Regions from separate parts of the Anaerotignum propionicum DSM 1682 genome, predicted to be linked through region 2. Evidence: riboswitches for the same ligand, from Rfam matches in the RefSeq annotation. Region 2 holds a riboswitch; the other holds the start of a gene.
The links. A riboswitch is a leader RNA that binds a small molecule or an ion and turns the genes downstream of it on or off. The one in region 2 is predicted to bind glycine.
Positions count from the first base shown of each region.

Region 1: another riboswitch for glycine. It lies ahead of CPRO_RS06230 (APC family permease); the one in region 2 lies ahead of gcvT (glycine cleavage system aminomethyltransferase GcvT).

Region 1 is NZ_CP014223.1:1,318,399-1,326,418, reverse strand. Features, by position in the region: gene CPRO_RS06265 (complex I subunit 5 family protein) at 1-194, opposite strand, end outside; gene CPRO_RS06260 (sodium:proton antiporter) at 194-568, opposite strand; gene mbhE (hydrogen gas-evolving membrane-bound hydrogenase subunit E) at 571-1,476, opposite strand; gene CPRO_RS06250 (hydrogenase subunit MbhD domain-containing protein) at 1,478-1,732, opposite strand; gene mnhG (monovalent cation/H(+) antiporter subunit G) at 1,729-2,034, opposite strand; gene CPRO_RS06240 (MrpF/PhaF family protein) at 2,031-2,351, opposite strand; gene CPRO_RS06235 (Na+/H+ antiporter subunit E) at 2,348-2,812, opposite strand; gene CPRO_RS06230 (APC family permease) at 3,667-4,995, opposite strand; glycine riboswitch at 5,156-5,260, opposite strand; gene CPRO_RS06225 (putative polysaccharide biosynthesis protein) at 5,440-6,975, shown strand; gene CPRO_RS14855 (hypothetical protein) at 7,102-7,254, opposite strand; gene CPRO_RS06220 (methionine gamma-lyase family protein) at 7,322-8,020, opposite strand, start outside.
Region 2 is NZ_CP014223.1:1,172,707-1,180,726, forward strand. Features, by position in the region: gene CPRO_RS05635 (sensor histidine kinase) at 1-44, shown strand, start outside; gene CPRO_RS05640 (M15 family metallopeptidase) at 183-905, shown strand; gene CPRO_RS05645 (CD3324 family protein) at 1,335-1,610, shown strand; gene CPRO_RS05650 (SAM-dependent methyltransferase) at 1,748-2,485, shown strand; glycine riboswitch at 2,606-2,680, shown strand; gene gcvT (glycine cleavage system aminomethyltransferase GcvT) at 2,890-3,978, shown strand; gene gcvH (glycine cleavage system protein GcvH) at 3,994-4,380, shown strand; partial or broken gene gcvPA (aminomethyl-transferring glycine dehydrogenase subunit GcvPA) at 4,395-5,713, shown strand; gene gcvPB (aminomethyl-transferring glycine dehydrogenase subunit GcvPB) at 5,717-7,165, shown strand; gene lpdA (dihydrolipoyl dehydrogenase) at 7,277-8,020, shown strand, end outside.

The DNA.
Region 1 (8,020 bases), 150 kb from region 2:
AATGTAAACATCTCATTCTTCACCGATACACTTACCAGCAAGAGTCCAGACATAATACAAACCACAAGAACCATTCCTAAATGAATTTTATAAGCAGTCTTCCCTTTTTTTACTAAGGCTGTTACAATACCGCTGAGCATGGCCAAAAAAATACTGAAAAAGGGTATATTATGTATCCAATTTAAATGCTCCATTATTCCCCTTCCTCCTCTCTGGATAATTTCATAATTTCGTCCATATTCAACGAACCATAATGTTTATAAAGTCGCTGAACCAAAGCCAGAGAAAAGGCAGTAATACTAACAGAAACAACAATACCTGTTAAAACCAATCCTGCGGGAATAGGATTCACATAGTAGGTAGCATCTACAACTCCATCGGTTAAAATCGGCGCTACTCTGCCAAAAATATATCCTTGAGCCGCTAGAAACAAATATACCGCCGTATCCATGATATTTAAGCCAATGAATTTCTTGATCAAGTTATTTTGCAACAGCAGATTCATAAAGCCGATTCCAAATAGAATGACCGAAACTGCCTCGTAAAAATTTGTTCCCAGATGATTCATAGTTAGATATCTCCTTTAGTAAACAATGCATAAAAACCATACATGGTACATGCAACAATTAATCCAACACAAATATTCAAAGGCAAAATAAAACCTGCACTTAAAATATTTCCGGGTATTCCCTTGGGAATTTCATATCCCACATGGTTAGCCCCTGTAAAGAAGGAATAACTTTTGCAGGCAAAGTATGTCAGCAAACCCGCTGCGCATATTTTTGTAAATGTACGGAATGTGAAAAATGTTTGCATCTTCTTCTGTCCATAAGCAGAGGCATAAAGAATCAAGCCTGCGCCTATAATGGAGCCACCGGAAAAGCCGCCACCGGGTGAAAGGTGTCCATTTAGAACCACATAAATTCCATAAAGGATAACCATCGGCGCCAGCATTTTTGCACCTATCTGCAAAATAGGACGTTTTTCATTGGTATCAAAAAAATCATCCTCTTTATTTTCCTGTTCTTCTTTGGCGGAATAATTCTTTTTATCTTTCTTTAGTAAGAGAACAACACTCATTACTGCCAAAAACAATACATTTGCTTCACCGAAGGTATCGAATGCACGGTAATCTAAAATCATACCGGCAACAAAATTCACAGCCCCTGTTTCTTCAATTCCCTTTTCCAGATAGCGCACCATTACTTCGTTATTTGAGGGATTGTATGGACTTCCAAATTCCGGCAAAGCATTCACAACCGAAAGCATAATTCCTATAAAAAGAGCGGAAATACCAACGCTTAATATTGCATAATTTCGCTTGTTTTCTTTTACATTTTGTACAGAAAAAAACTTGCGCCAATTCAAACTCTCTTTAGGCGTTCTGGTAGCAATATATTTATCCGCATTCAAGATGACTTCCTCACCATCCACCCATGCCTTTAAATGCTTCCAAAATGATTTTTTGTCCTTCATATCAACCCTCACGCGTACCTTTCAAAATATGAACTTTTTTCAGTGTGAGGAAGAATAAAACACTGTCTACACCTGCGCCCACCGCAGCCTCCGTAATGGCTAGATCGGGAGACTCCAAAAATAACCAAATAACTGCCATAATAGAGCTATAACCCATAAAAATAATAACTGCTATGAACAGATTTTTTGTAAGAGAAACACCCAAAGCGCAGGCAACTAAAAACGCCAGCAATATAATCTGGATTACCGTACTCATTTTTCATGCACCCTTTCCTCGTAGTTCTTATTTGTTAAAACTTCAACCTTGGCAATGCTATGGGTTGCAATAGGACTGGAAAGCCAAAAAAATAAGATGATTAAGAATAGCTTTGCAATAGCAAAAAAATCAAGGGTCAAAATCATCACACCTATTACAATTAAAACCAATCCTAAGGTATCCCCTAATGCAGCCGCATGTATTCTGTTTAAAACATATTTAAAACGAAAAACTCCAATCACAGAAAATAAAAACACAATAAGTCCTGCAATGATAAAAAACGTAGCCAATATTTCTCTCATTTTTCTTCAGCCTCCGTTTCCACCCTTTTTAAAAACAGTTCTCTGCCTTTGTGATGCAGTGACACAACATGACAAATAATTACGACTGCAAGAAAGCTTAATAATGTATAAACCAATGAAACATCAATTAAACAAATCTCTTTTAAATAAACTGAAAGAATGCAAATCGTTGCTGTGGTCATAGTACCAATCATATTAATTGCAACAATTCGATCTGTAAATCTTGGTCCTATGATTGCTCTAACAAAAATGACACATATTCCAAGTGCTAAAACGCCCAAAGCAATTTCCAGCACTGTTTTCATAATTTCGCTCATTGCTTCGCCTCCAACTCCCTTATTTGTTTCGCAAAAATAGACTCACCCAAATCCTTGCCAAAAGATTTATCCAGTGCATGAATTAAATATTCATCATCCTCCAATTGAATGGTAAATGTTCCAGGTGTTAAGGTTATTGAGTTTGCAAGAATTACTTTTCCTAAGTCTGACTTTAAATCTGTTTTAAATTTTACAAGGGATGGTTCAAATTCTTTTTTAGAAGATAAGACGAGACGAATAACAGCTAAATTGGCTTTTATGATTTCTAGTGTTAGTATTATAAAATACTTTATATAAAGATGAAAATTTTTTAGAATTTTAATTTCATGATCTGCTCGATAACCCAAATGCTTACACATAAACCAGTACAGCCATGCGCAAATAATAATGCCAAACAATAAAATTTCAAGAGTCACTTTTCCATTAAAAATTATCCACAACAAAAGAAGCAGTAAAAACATATTCTCATCCTTTCCCCCTGTCAATAAACTGTCTTAAAGTAAATCGTGTTAGATTTTCTGTGTATTTTTTATACATAAATTCCCCCAGTGACTGTGCTTTGCAATTCATCAATCTTTCCTCCAAAGCAATAGTTCTGCAATTTTCTCCATAAAGAGACATAAGAATCTAAAAAAGGATACAAACTCCTTTACAAAATTTTACGAAATCTTAACACCCTACTTACAACAAATTAAAATAATTTACCTAAACTACATTCAACTACTATATTATGGTCTAACTAAGAGTAGTTGTCAAGCACTGCATAATATGTAACAACAATAATTGAACATTATTCTAACTTCCAACACTTATGCTATCATATTTACACATAAGCTAAATTAATCCGCTTTTATTTTTGTCTATTATTAATAATTTCATAGGTGATTCTATAGAAAAATTCTTTTTATAAATGAAATTTTCCCTTTAAAATCAACAAAAAAAACAGTTCATTTAAATCTTATCTTATCTGACAAGAAGTTAGTAAATATGTATTTTATAAGCTTCTGTTACACCATTGTTTGCGGATTTTTTCTTATAAGTTTACATTAAATTTTTTCAAAATAATAATTTTGTGCATTTTGCTACCTATAGAAATTTTAAAAAATATATATGCAAATATTCTTATAACCATCATTTCTATCATTTTTTGCATCACGTTTATGCAGATTTACTCTTCTTTTTTCATAACAATCTGCTGTTAAAAATAAAAATTCTTCAATATTAGACAATCATATTCTGTCTTTTACATAAAAAAAAGACATATGGGTGGGGACCATATGTCTCATTGGGAAAAATGGAAAGCAATATAATACGATTAATTTGCTTTCTTTCTTGTTGTCATGTTGTAAATTGGCAACCCGATTAAAGTAAGAATGATGCTGCCAATTGCCAATAGTCTAGTTGTTGAACCAGACATAAGCAACTGATTTAATACTACATAAATGCCACTGATAATGGCAATTGCAGGAATCACAGGATACAGAGGCACCTTATAGGTTCTGACTGCATCAGGTTGGGTTTTTCTTAAGCGAATTACCGCAAAGAAAGTTAGTGTATAAAAAATCCAGCAAGAAAATACCGCTAAATCTGTTAATCTATTAAACTGTCCGCTGATTGCAAAAAGACAACCAATGCCACCTACCAATATAATGGAGTTTGTAGGAACCTGTGCTTTGTTGATTTTTCCAAGGCTGCTGCTAAAAGGCAGTGTGCCCACCTCAGCCAAAGAATAAGTTACACGAGAGCCGGAAAGGATAAAGCCGTTTGCCGCACCCAAAACGGAAATCATAATACCTACGGAAATAATTTTACCGCCTATATCACCAAAAATTGCAATAGCAACCGCAGATGCAGGTGCAGATAAATTCATCAATTCATTTGCAGGCAAAACCCAAAGGTATGCCAAGTTAATTGTAAAGTATACTGCCATGATTCCTGAAACACCACCAACGATTGCAACTGGCAAATCTTTGCCGGGATTTTTCATTTCCCCTGCGATAGCGCCAACATTGGTCCAGCCTTCAAAGGCAAATAAAATCGCAATCATCAACTGACCTAAAATAACTGCTGGGTTAAGTCCTTCGCTTACCATGGGTGTAAAGATGGGATTCGCTCCCGAACCACGAATAAAACCAAATACCATAAGTAAAATCAAAGGAATTAATTTACAAATTGTAAATATAATCTGCGCTCCACCGCCAACAGCTGAACCCAAACTATTCAAAAAAATAAGAAAAATAATAGCGCCAATTGCCATAGGCAATTTAAAACCATCGCCTACAAAAAGAGTTGCCTGCTCCGCAAAAATTACGGCAAGAGCTGCAATCATTGCAGGATAAAACAAAATGCTCTGCATCCACCCGGCTAAAAAGCCAACTTTCTTGCCAAAGGCTTCTTCCAAATAAACAACCATACCCCCGGTTTTGGGAATCATAATTGCTACCTCTGCGAAAGTCATCGCTGCAGCGATACAAACCAAACCGGTAATAATCCACGCCAGCATACCCAAACCTGGCGCACCTCCTGTTGCTGTATAAATTGCCTGAGGCTTAAAGAAAACGCCTGAACCAATTACGCAGCCTACAACTGTAGCCATCGCCGTGGACATTCCAAGATTCTTTTTCAGCTCTTGTTTTTTTTCCATAGTTTACCCTCCAATAGATAATAATCAGAATAAGTGCAAATTTGCCAGTTTTTCGCAAGAAAAAAGGACATACAAGCAGTATTATGCCTATATGTCCTCTGTATCTTCACCTGAAAGCATTACTTCGACGGCGGCCTCAAAAAGGCTCTTTCCAGAGTTCCATCCACACAAGGTCCCTTGCACCTGAAAGTTTCTTCAAAAGCGGCTCTTTTGAATTGCTCCATCGGTTCTTACTTCTACTTATAAGATCTCCCTTGCGTATCAACTGGCTTTATGTAATTTGTAAAATGAGTATACATTTTTCATTGGAAAATGTCAATAGTTATGCTGTATTTTTTTTAACTCATATTAAAATTTCTTATAAATAGCGAAATACGAAAAAGTATTTCTGTTTTGCCGAAATTCTTCATATTATGTAACAATACCCGTACATAAGGTGATGGAATGAGCAGAAAAACAATTATAACAGGGACGTTGATTTTAACAGCGGCCAACTTAATTACAAAATTGATGGGTTTCTTTTACCGTGTATTTATGTCAAATACAATCGGGGCAGAAGGTATTGGCTTGTATCAGTTAATTATGCCAATTTATATATTAACGTGGAGTATTACTTCTGCCGGATTCACAACAACGATTTCCCGTCTGTCAGCGCAAGAAAATGTACTTGGGCAATCGGGTAACATCGGACGCATCGTAAAACAATCCATTATGCTTTCCTTAATGGTTAGCATAATCGTTTCCGGTTGCCTATTTCTGTTTGCAGACAATATCGCTTTGTTTGTATTAAAAGACGGTCGCGCCGCCCTATCCTTACGTTTGCTGTCCTTTGCAATACCCTTTATGGCCACTGGCTCGTGCCTTAGGGGCTTTTTTCTTGGTCTCCAAAACGCAATGGTACCTGCCTTTTCTCAAGTCTTAGAGCAGGCAGTGCGTATTTTAACTATTTATCTTCTTGCAGGTATTTTTGTTCCTATGGGTTTAACCTATGCATGTTGTGCTGCCGTAGCCGGTATTGTTTTGGGCGAATTTCTTTCCTTTGCCTTTGTTTTTGTAAGCTACTTGCGCTTTAAAAGACGGAAAAAGATGATTAAAAGACCAACGCTTTCTTCATACGCCGCCTGCAATATGATTTTGGCCATGGCTTTGCCCCTTTCTGCAACAAAAATTGCAGCCTCTTTGCTTTCAACTGCAGAAAATATATTAATTCCTCGGCAGTTGCAGCTTTATGGTCAAAATGCAAAGGAAGCCCTCATTTCCTATGGTGAATTAACAGGTATGGCTCTACCACTGATTCTACTGCCTTCTGCCTGTCTAATGGCGGCCTCTGTATCCTTAGTACCGGAAATTTCAGAGGCTTGCGCAGTCAAACAAAACCAAAGAATTAGCCGTACCGTTTCCGTTACCTTTCTTTTTACCTTTATTGTTGGCATTGGTGCGGCCTCCCTTTTTGCTGTTTTTCCCAGGGAGATTTGCTATATTGTCTATAATCGGCAAGGCTTAGGGGAATTATTATTTCCGCTGGCGTTCCTTTGTCCGTTTTTGTATGCCCAAACGACAATGCATGGGCTTTTAAATGGCATGGGAGAGCAGATGTTTTTATTTCAAAACAACTTGATTAGTTCGGTAATTACCATTATGGGAATTTGGTTTTTTATGCCCCTATATGGTATTCCAGCTTTTTTAATCTCTTGGGCGGCAGGAATGGCCTATTCCGTAGGTTCTTGCCTACGAAAGCTTTACATACGCACAGGTGTTTTTCCGGACCTTGCTGACTGTTTCCTAAAACCCCTATTGGCAGGGGCAGCATCAGGATTGCTGATTCGTTATATCATCCGTATCTCCACGCCATCAAAGCTTCTTTTTTTCCTATCCTTAACGGCAATGGGATTGCTATATCTCTTCTTCTTGATGATGCTGGGCTGTTTTTCGAAAGAAAATATGACGGCTTTTTTTGGAAAGCAGAAGAAAAAAACTTAATTATGATGATTAAAATACAAAATCGGAGCACCGACTTCTGGCGCCCCGATTTTTATTTATCTTTTTATAATTTCCCTAATTATCAATAAACTCTAGAGTTCCACTATCTCTCAGAACTTGAAGTATCTAACGAATCTTTGCTTTGATATTTTTGTTGTTGGGATACAAATTTGACAGCTTTCCTTCAAATTTATATACTTCCTGAAGGGTAAAAACGTCACTTTCAATGTGTTGAATGAAATCTAAAACATCAGTCGTCCAATCTCTCGTTTCTTCCATATTAACCTTCTTTCTAGCTAATATTTTTTCATCAATAGACTAATCATTTACCCTTCAATACTGATAGCTACATTTTGATTTCCACCAGATTTTTTTCATACAACTTTTGCAATGACATCATAATACCGAATTTTGCATGAAACCAAGTTAACCCACCTTGAAAATAGACAGAATACGGTGGTCGAATAGGGCCATCGGCGCTCAGTTCTATAGAAGAACCCTGTACAAACGCCCCAGCGGCCATAATAACATCACAATTATAACCTGGCATTGCATAAGGCACAGGCTTAACATAGCTATCCACAGGTGCCGCCGCCTGTATGCCCTCGCAAAAAGCAATAACGCCCTCTGCAGTACCCAACTCCACCGCCTGAATGATGTCGTGGCGAGATTCCAAACTGTTTGGGATTACACGGAATCCAAGCTTTTCATAAACATTTGCGGCGAATATGGCTCCTTTTAGTGCTCCTGCCACCACATTAGGGGAGAGGAAAAACCCTTGATACAAAGAACGCATCAAATCTAAGCTGGCACCAACTTCTTGACCCAATCCCGGTGCACTCAAACGATAAGCACAGCGGTCAATACAAGCTTGTGTTCCACAGATATAGCCACCTACAGGTGCCAATCCACCTCCTGGATTTTTAATCAAAGAGCCGACAATCATATCTGCACCAACATTGGAGGGTTCTATTTTTTCAACAAACTCACCATAGCAATTGTCAACCATACAAATTACATCTGGTTTTATTTCCTTTACAAAGGC
Region 2 (8,020 bases):
AAGATGAGATAGTGGAATTTATTGTTACACTACCACGTTCGTAGGTAATTTGTAAGGATTTACGTATATAAAAATCAGAAATTCTTTTGAATAAACAAAAAAACGGCACCCTTGTCTAAGATACAATCTTTGTGTCAAAGCAGGAGTGCTTTTAATTTGTCATAAATCAAGGAGGAATTTCTGTGGCAAGAAAATCAAGACGGAATCAGAAGAGAAAGAAAAGGCTGAGGCTCTTTTTTATTCTCATACTTGTTAGTTATATATTCATACTTGGTCACATGGAAATCAACAGACGAAACGTGGAGAATACCTACCACAGACTATTTCATGTTGATTCGGTAAACAAAAATGAGGATGATTGGAGCTTGGTTTTGGTTAACAAATGGAATCCTATTCTTACGCCATCGGAGATGAAGCTTACCGAAGTAGGCAAGGGACAATTCGTAGATGAGCGTATATATCCATACTTGCAAGCAATGTTTGATGATGCAAGAAAAAAAGGGATATATCCCATTGTTGCATCAGGATATCGAACACAAGAGATACAGCAAAGTATTTATGACGAAAAAATTTCAGCTTTTAAAGCGCAGGGGCTATCCTCCAAAGAAGCCAGAAAAGAAGCGGAGCTTTGGGTGGCCATTCCGGGTACCAGTGAGCATGAATTGGGAATTGCAGTTGACATTAACGCAGACGGAATTTATTCAAAGGGAAGTGAAGTGTATGAATGGCTTGCCAACAATGCCCATCGTTACGGATTTATTCAGCGTTATCCCTCCAATAAGACTGATATAACAGGAGTATCCCACGAACCATGGCATTATCGCTATGTTGGTGAAAAGGTGGCAACTGAAATTTATAATCAAAACATCTGTCTTGAAGAATACATTAGTTATATGAATAAATAAAAAATAATGACTGAATAAGAAATTGCACGATGGAAAAGAAAAAAATGGGTAAGAAATGATAATCAATCTTGTGCTGATGTGCACTGTTATTCCAAAAAAGAATTAGGAAGAATATGAATTCTTTCATAACAAAATTATTTTTTGGGAAATATTCTTGAGAACGGCGTTTTTTCGCTGGATGGGAAATAAATCAATTCAGTTGGAATAAATTGTAAATGCGGGTAGATCTTTATGATGCGACAATCTTGACAGGAAATGGGGCTATTGATATACTTATGTAAGATAATAACAATAGATATTATGAAAGGGGCATTGTCTTATCAAAGGAGCATTGGAGTCGGTATTGTGCGTAGCGAGGGCTGTCGCATAATTCAAATATGTAGATAGTCCTTGCGAAATCCTATTTAAACGATTTAGGAGGGCGCACAAATGGGCTATAAAAATGCAAATTGTGTATTACCGGAAAATTTAATTGTGGCAATACAGCAACATATAGATGGCGAATACCTTTATATTCCACGAAAAGATGAGAATAAAAGGGCATGGGGAGAGCGAAAAGATAGTAGACAACCATATATTCAGCGAAACGCTGATATTTTTGCAGAATATAAATGTGGAATGACTGTTGAGAATCTAGCCAATAAATATTTTTTATCCCCCAAAACGATCTATAAGATATTGTCTACTATGAAAAATAATAATTAGGCTGCAAAAGCGACATGGATTAAAAACGCCATGTCGCTTTTTTATTTCTGAACTGTTTTGTAGGGAGCTTTTATAAAATTGGGGATATATAATGAAGTATATTATAAAATAAGAAATGAAGAGAAGGAGAGATTACAATGGAATATCCAATGAGTCAAAAATATAACACCTCAAAATTACTGGCTAAAATCATGGGGCCTAACCCATTTAAGCTGCAAGAAGAAATGCTGGAAGACCACAAAATTCCTGCTGGCAGCGTCGTTTGCGACTTGGGAAGCGGGCAAGGACTTACAAGCGTTATGTTAGCAAAGGATTATGGGTTTAGGGTTTACGCCGCTGATTTGTGGAGTGAGCCCCATGAAAACTGTAAGTTTTTTTACGAAATGGGGTTAACCCCTGAACAAATCACCCCTGTTAAAGCTGATGCAACTGCTTTGCCCTTCGAAAAGGAATTTTTTGATGCAGTGGTAAGTACGGATTCCTACAATTTTTGGGGGCGTGATGGAGAATATTTAGATGCTAAGCTGTTACCCTTTGTAAAAAGCGGCGGTTATCTTTATGTTTGTGTTCCGGGTATGAAAAAGGATTGCCATGATAATCTACCAGAGGAATTGCTTCTCTCGTGGACACCGGAGCAGCTTGCATATCTGCATGATATTACTTATTGGAAGGACATATTGAGCCATAGTAAGAATGCTGATATTATTTCCATTTATGAAATGAAGGGTGACAATAATGAACTTTGGTCAGATTGGTTGAATCAAGAAAATGCGATTGCAGTGAATGACCGAAAGACGATGGAGGCAGGCGGAGGTAAATACCTAAATTTTATTGCTTTTGTGCTGCAAAAAAATGATGTAACTGATTTTTTTTAGTTAAAGATATGGAAATTCAAATGACTTTAATGTATTAATAAAAAGTCATATACTTTCTTGAAAAAGTATTGCATTATATAGAAATAAATGGTATTATATAGAAAATTTAATAAAAAATGGATGATGGATTCAAGAGAGACTGTTATGCAGCACCGAAGGGGAAAAACTCTCAGGTAAAAGGATTGAATTCTGACGATACTCTGGAGAACAACAATTGAGTTGTACCGAAGAAGTAATTACCGAAGAATGTGCAGACATTTTCGGTACTAATCTTTCAGGTTAAAAAGGACAGAGACTAATGTAAATATTCAAAAGGAATATTTGCAATAGTCTCTTTTTTTTTTACAAAAAGAAAAAAAGAAAAATGCAGAAGTAAAAAATAATTTGTAAAGGAGAATCGCAAAATGGGAAAAAAAACACCTCTATATCATACACACATGAATGCAAAGGGCAAAATGGTTGATTTTGCGGACTTTACCCTGCCTGTTCAGTATTGCGGCGTCATTGCGGAACACATGGCAGTTCGTACAAAGGCAGGTCTTTTCGACGTCTCCCACATGGGAGAAATACTGTGTACAGGCAAGGATGCTCTTGCCAATCTTCAGTATATGCTTACAAATGATTTTTCTAATATGACTGATGGTCAGGCGAGATACAGCCTGATGTGCAACGAAAATGGCGGTACGGTGGATGATTTAATTGTCTATAAAAGAGGAGAAAGTGATTATTTTATCGTAGTGAATGCCGCAAATAAGGATAAGGATTATGAATGGATGCTTGCGCACCAATTTGGAGATGTGGCGTTTACTGACATTTCAGATAAAGTGGCGCAGATAGCCCTTCAAGGCCCCAAATCCATTGATATTTTAAAGAAGCTGGCAGACGGCAAAAGTATTCCAGAGAAATATTATACTGTTTTGTTTGATGGAAATATCTCTGGTATTAATTGTATTATCTCAAGAACGGGATATACAGGGGAGGATGGCGTTGAAATTTATCTTGATTGGGAGGATGCGGAAAAACTGTGGAATTTGTTATTGGAAGTGGGGAAGGAGGATGGGTTGATTCCTTGCGGACTAGGTGCTAGAGATACACTGCGACTGGAGGCGGCAATGCCCCTGTATGGGCATGAGCTGAACAACGAAACTTCGCCATTAGAATGTGGTCTCCGTTTTGCTGTTAAGATGGCGAAAGAGGATTTTATCGGAAAAACTGCTATGCTACATAATGAAGAAAACAAGAGGGTTCGGGTAGGTCTTAAGGCTATTAGTAGGGGTATTATGCGAGAAAATGCTTCTGTTTATTTGGAAGACACGATCATTGGGCAGACAACATCAGGGACTCATTTTCCATTTTTGGGTTATTCCGGTGCCATTGCACTATTGAATCAAAAATGTGCCGTTGGAACGGTTGTGGAGGTTATGGCAAGAAACGGAAAAATAAAAGCAGAGATTGTTGCCCTGCCATTTTACAAGAGAACAAATGAAGTATAATAAGGAGGAGAAAATATGAAGATATTAAACGATTTATTTTATTCAAAATTTCATGAGTGGATTAAATTTGATGGAGAAAGTGCAATAGTGGGACTGACAGATTATGCCCAATCAGCGTTAGGTGATATTGTATTTGTTAATCTGCCGGAGGTGGGTGATGAAGTCGGTGTTGACGGTTCATTTGCAGATGTAGAGTCTGTAAAGGCAGTCTCTGACATTTATACCCCTGTGGGTGGCACAGTAAGTGCAATCAATGAGGAACTTTTGGATGCACCAGAAAAAATAAACCAAGATGCCTATGAAGCATGGCTGGTAAAGTTTGATAACATTACCGAAAAAGGGGAGCTTTTGCGTGCGGATGAATATAAGGCATTTATTGAAAGCATACAAGAAGATGCATAAATGGGGGTGAAACAATGGGAAGCTATGTTCCTTCAACAGATTTGGAAAGGCAAGAAATGCTTTCTACGTTCGGCTTGCATTCTGAAAAAGAACTTTTTGAAGATATACCCCAGCAGGTAAGGCTGAAAAAGGAACTTTGTTTACCCGAGGGTATGTCAGAACTGGAAGTACACAGGAATATGATGGGTCTGGCAAATAAAAATAAGGTTTTCACCTCTATTTTTAGAGGGGCAGGGGCATATAGACATTTTATTCCTGCAATTGTGAAAAGTGTTATATCTAAAGAAAGTCTTTTGACGGCATATACACCCTATCAGCCTGAAATCAGTCAGGGAATCTTGCAGTCAATCTTTGAATATCAAACAATGATCTGCGATTTAACGGGAATGGATGCCTCCAATGCATCGGTGTATGATGGAGCTACAGCGGCCGCCGAGAGCATTATGATGTGCCAGGAAAGAAAACGATCAAAGGTCTTTATTTCAAAGACCGTGAATCCATTCGTTTTGGATACCGTTTATACCTATTGTTTTGGTAAAAATATAGAACTCATCATCGTTCCTGAAAAAACGGCGTAACGGATATTTCATTTATTGAAAAGAAAATTGACTCATCTACGGCATGTGTGTATATTCAACAGCCAAATTTCTATGGCAGCTTTGAAGATGGGGAAAAGATAGGGGAAGTGACTCATAGTGCAGGAGCAAAATTTATTATGGGTGTAAACCCCATTTCCCTTGGAATTGCAAAAACACCCAGAGAATACAGTGCAGATATTGCAGTGGGAGAAGGTCAGCCGTTGGGGATACCCCTTAGCTTCGGAGGTCCGTATCTTGGGTTTATGGCAACGGTGGACGCCATGAAGAGAAAGCTTCCCGGTAGGATTGTTGGACAGACGAAGGATTCCAATGGAAAAATAGGATATGTGCTTACATTGCAGGCAAGAGAACAGCACATTAGAAGGGAGAAGTCATCCAGCAATATATGCTCCAATGAGGCTCTATGTGCCCTTGCGGCAGGCGTATATCTTTCTGCAATGGGAAAGAAAGGCCTACGAGAAGTGGCGGTTCAGAGTATGTCAAAGGCAGATTATCTGGCAGAAAGACTCAGTGAGTTGGGATTTAAGCTAGTCAATAAAGAGGAAATTTTTAATGAGTTTGTGACGGAATCCCCAAAACCTGTCAGTGAGGTGATGCGCCTTCTGGAGTCCAAAGGAATCTTAGGAGGATATCCATTGAGGGAAGAAAATAAAGGGAAAATTTTATGGTGCTGTACGGAAATGAACAGCAAGAAAGATATTGACGAATTAATTGCTATATTGCAGGAGGTGTGAGAAATGTTGGTTTTTGAAAAAAGTAGAGAAGGTCGAGGAACAAGTTTTTTGCCCTTATGTGATGTGCCGGAAGTATTACCCTCCTCACAATTTCAAAGAAAGATACCTTTGAAGCTGCCTGAAATAGCAGAGACTGATTTAAACAGGCATTATAGTGAGCTTGGGGAGAAAGCATATGGCGTAAATCATGGTGCTTATCCATTGGGCTCATGTACCATGAAGTATAACCCTAAAATAAATGAGGCAATGGCAGGTCTCAGTGGATTTACTGAAATTCATCCATTGCAGACGGAGGATACGGTACAAGGCTGTCTTGAAGTGATGAATTTGCTGGAGAAATATCTCTGCGAAATAACTGGGATGACTCACTTTACCATGCAGCCAGGGGCAGGTGCCCATGGAGAGTTAACGGGACTTTTGATGATAAAGGCGTATCACCAAAAACTTGGGGATACAAAAAGAACCAAGATTATTGTTCCCGATTCTGCCCATGGAACAAATCCGGCGAGTGCAACAATGGCAGGCTTTGAGACGATAACGGTTCCATCTAATCAAGATGGGGGTGTAGATATTGAAAAACTGAAAGAAGCTGTGGGAAGTGATACCGCAGGGCTTATGCTGACAAATCCCAATACACTGGGTTTGTTTGATAAGAATATCTTGGAGATTACCAATATCATACATAGCTGCGGAGGAATCAATTATTATGACGGGGCAAACCTAAATGCGATTATGGGGATTGCAAGACCCGGTGATATGGGGTTTGATGTGATTCATGTAAATTTACATAAGACTTTTTCTACACCTCATGGTGGCGGTGGCCCCGGAAGTGGCCCTGTTGGTTGCAAGGAATTTCTTTCAGAATTTCTGCCGTCAGTGCGGAGTGAAGAAAAAGACGGTAAATTCTGTTTTGTAAAAGCAGAAAGCTCTATAGGGGAAATGAAAAGCTTTTTTGGCAATTTTTTGGTGGTGGTGAGAGCCCTTGCTTATCTTATGACACTGGGAAAAGAAGGTATTTTACAAGCCAGTGAAAATGCAGTGCTGAACGCTAATTATATGCTTTATAAATTAAAGGATTTGTTCACCCCTGCCTATGATAAAGCCTGTATGCATGAATTTGTTTTAAGCTTAGAAAAGCTAAAAAAAGAAACAGGGGTGTCTGCGTTGGATATTGCAAAGGGGATGATTGACAAAGGAATTCACCCGCCCACCATGTATTTCCCTCTGATTGTTCATGAAGCATTGATGTTTGAACCCACAGAAACGGAATCAAAGGAAACCATGGATAATTTGATTCAAATTCTGAGAGATTTATATGAGGAAGCCCATACAACTCCAGAAATATTTCATACGGCACCGTTTTCAACTCCCATTGCAAGGTTGAATGAGGTTGAGGCCGCAAGAAATCCTATACTTAAGTATCAATGGCCTAATGAGGAAGGTGCTATTTAAGCACACCTTATAACAAAGTGGGCTTTCAAACGGACCTTGAATTTTTAGCTCACATAAAAGTAAGAAAGGGCTAATCGAGATGGATTAAGGATAAAAAGGGGTTGAATGTATATGGATAAAACTTTTGATTTAATCGTGATTGGAGCAGGCCCCGGTGGCTATGTTGCCGCAATCAAAGCTGCAAAGCTTGGTCTTAGTACTGCCATTATTGAATATAGGGAAGTGGGCGGAACTTGCTTGAATCGAGGATGTATCCCCACTAAAGCCATGCTTCATGCTGCCAGCTTATACAAAGAAATCAAAGAGGCTGAACGATTTGGGGTTTTTGCAGAGAATGTATCTTTTGAGTATTCAAAAATTATGGAATACAAAGAGGATACCTGTTTAAAACTTCGAGAAGGAATTTTAAGCCTTCTGAAAGCCAACGGTGTGGCGCTGATAACGGGAAAAGCTAGACTTGAGAAGGATAAAACAGTCACTGTAACTCATGACGAAACAGTTGATACCTACAGAGCCAAAAGCATTATATTGGCCACCGGCGCTGTTCCATCAAAAATTCCGGTAGAAGGAAGTCAACTTGATGGAGTATTAAACAGCGAGGATTTGTTTCTTCTTGAGGAAGTTCCCCAAAGCTTAGTTATTGTGGGTGGTGGTGTTATTGGCGTAGAAATGGCTAAAGTATTTAGTTCTTTGCATACAAAGATAACTTTGATTGAGGCGGCGCCAAGACTGATTTCCAATTTTGATAAGGAAATTGCCCAGAGTTTAAAAATGATGCTGAAAAAACAGGGTGTTGAAATATTTACATCCTCTCTTATAAAAAATATTGAAAAAAACAAGGAGGGCTTATTATGC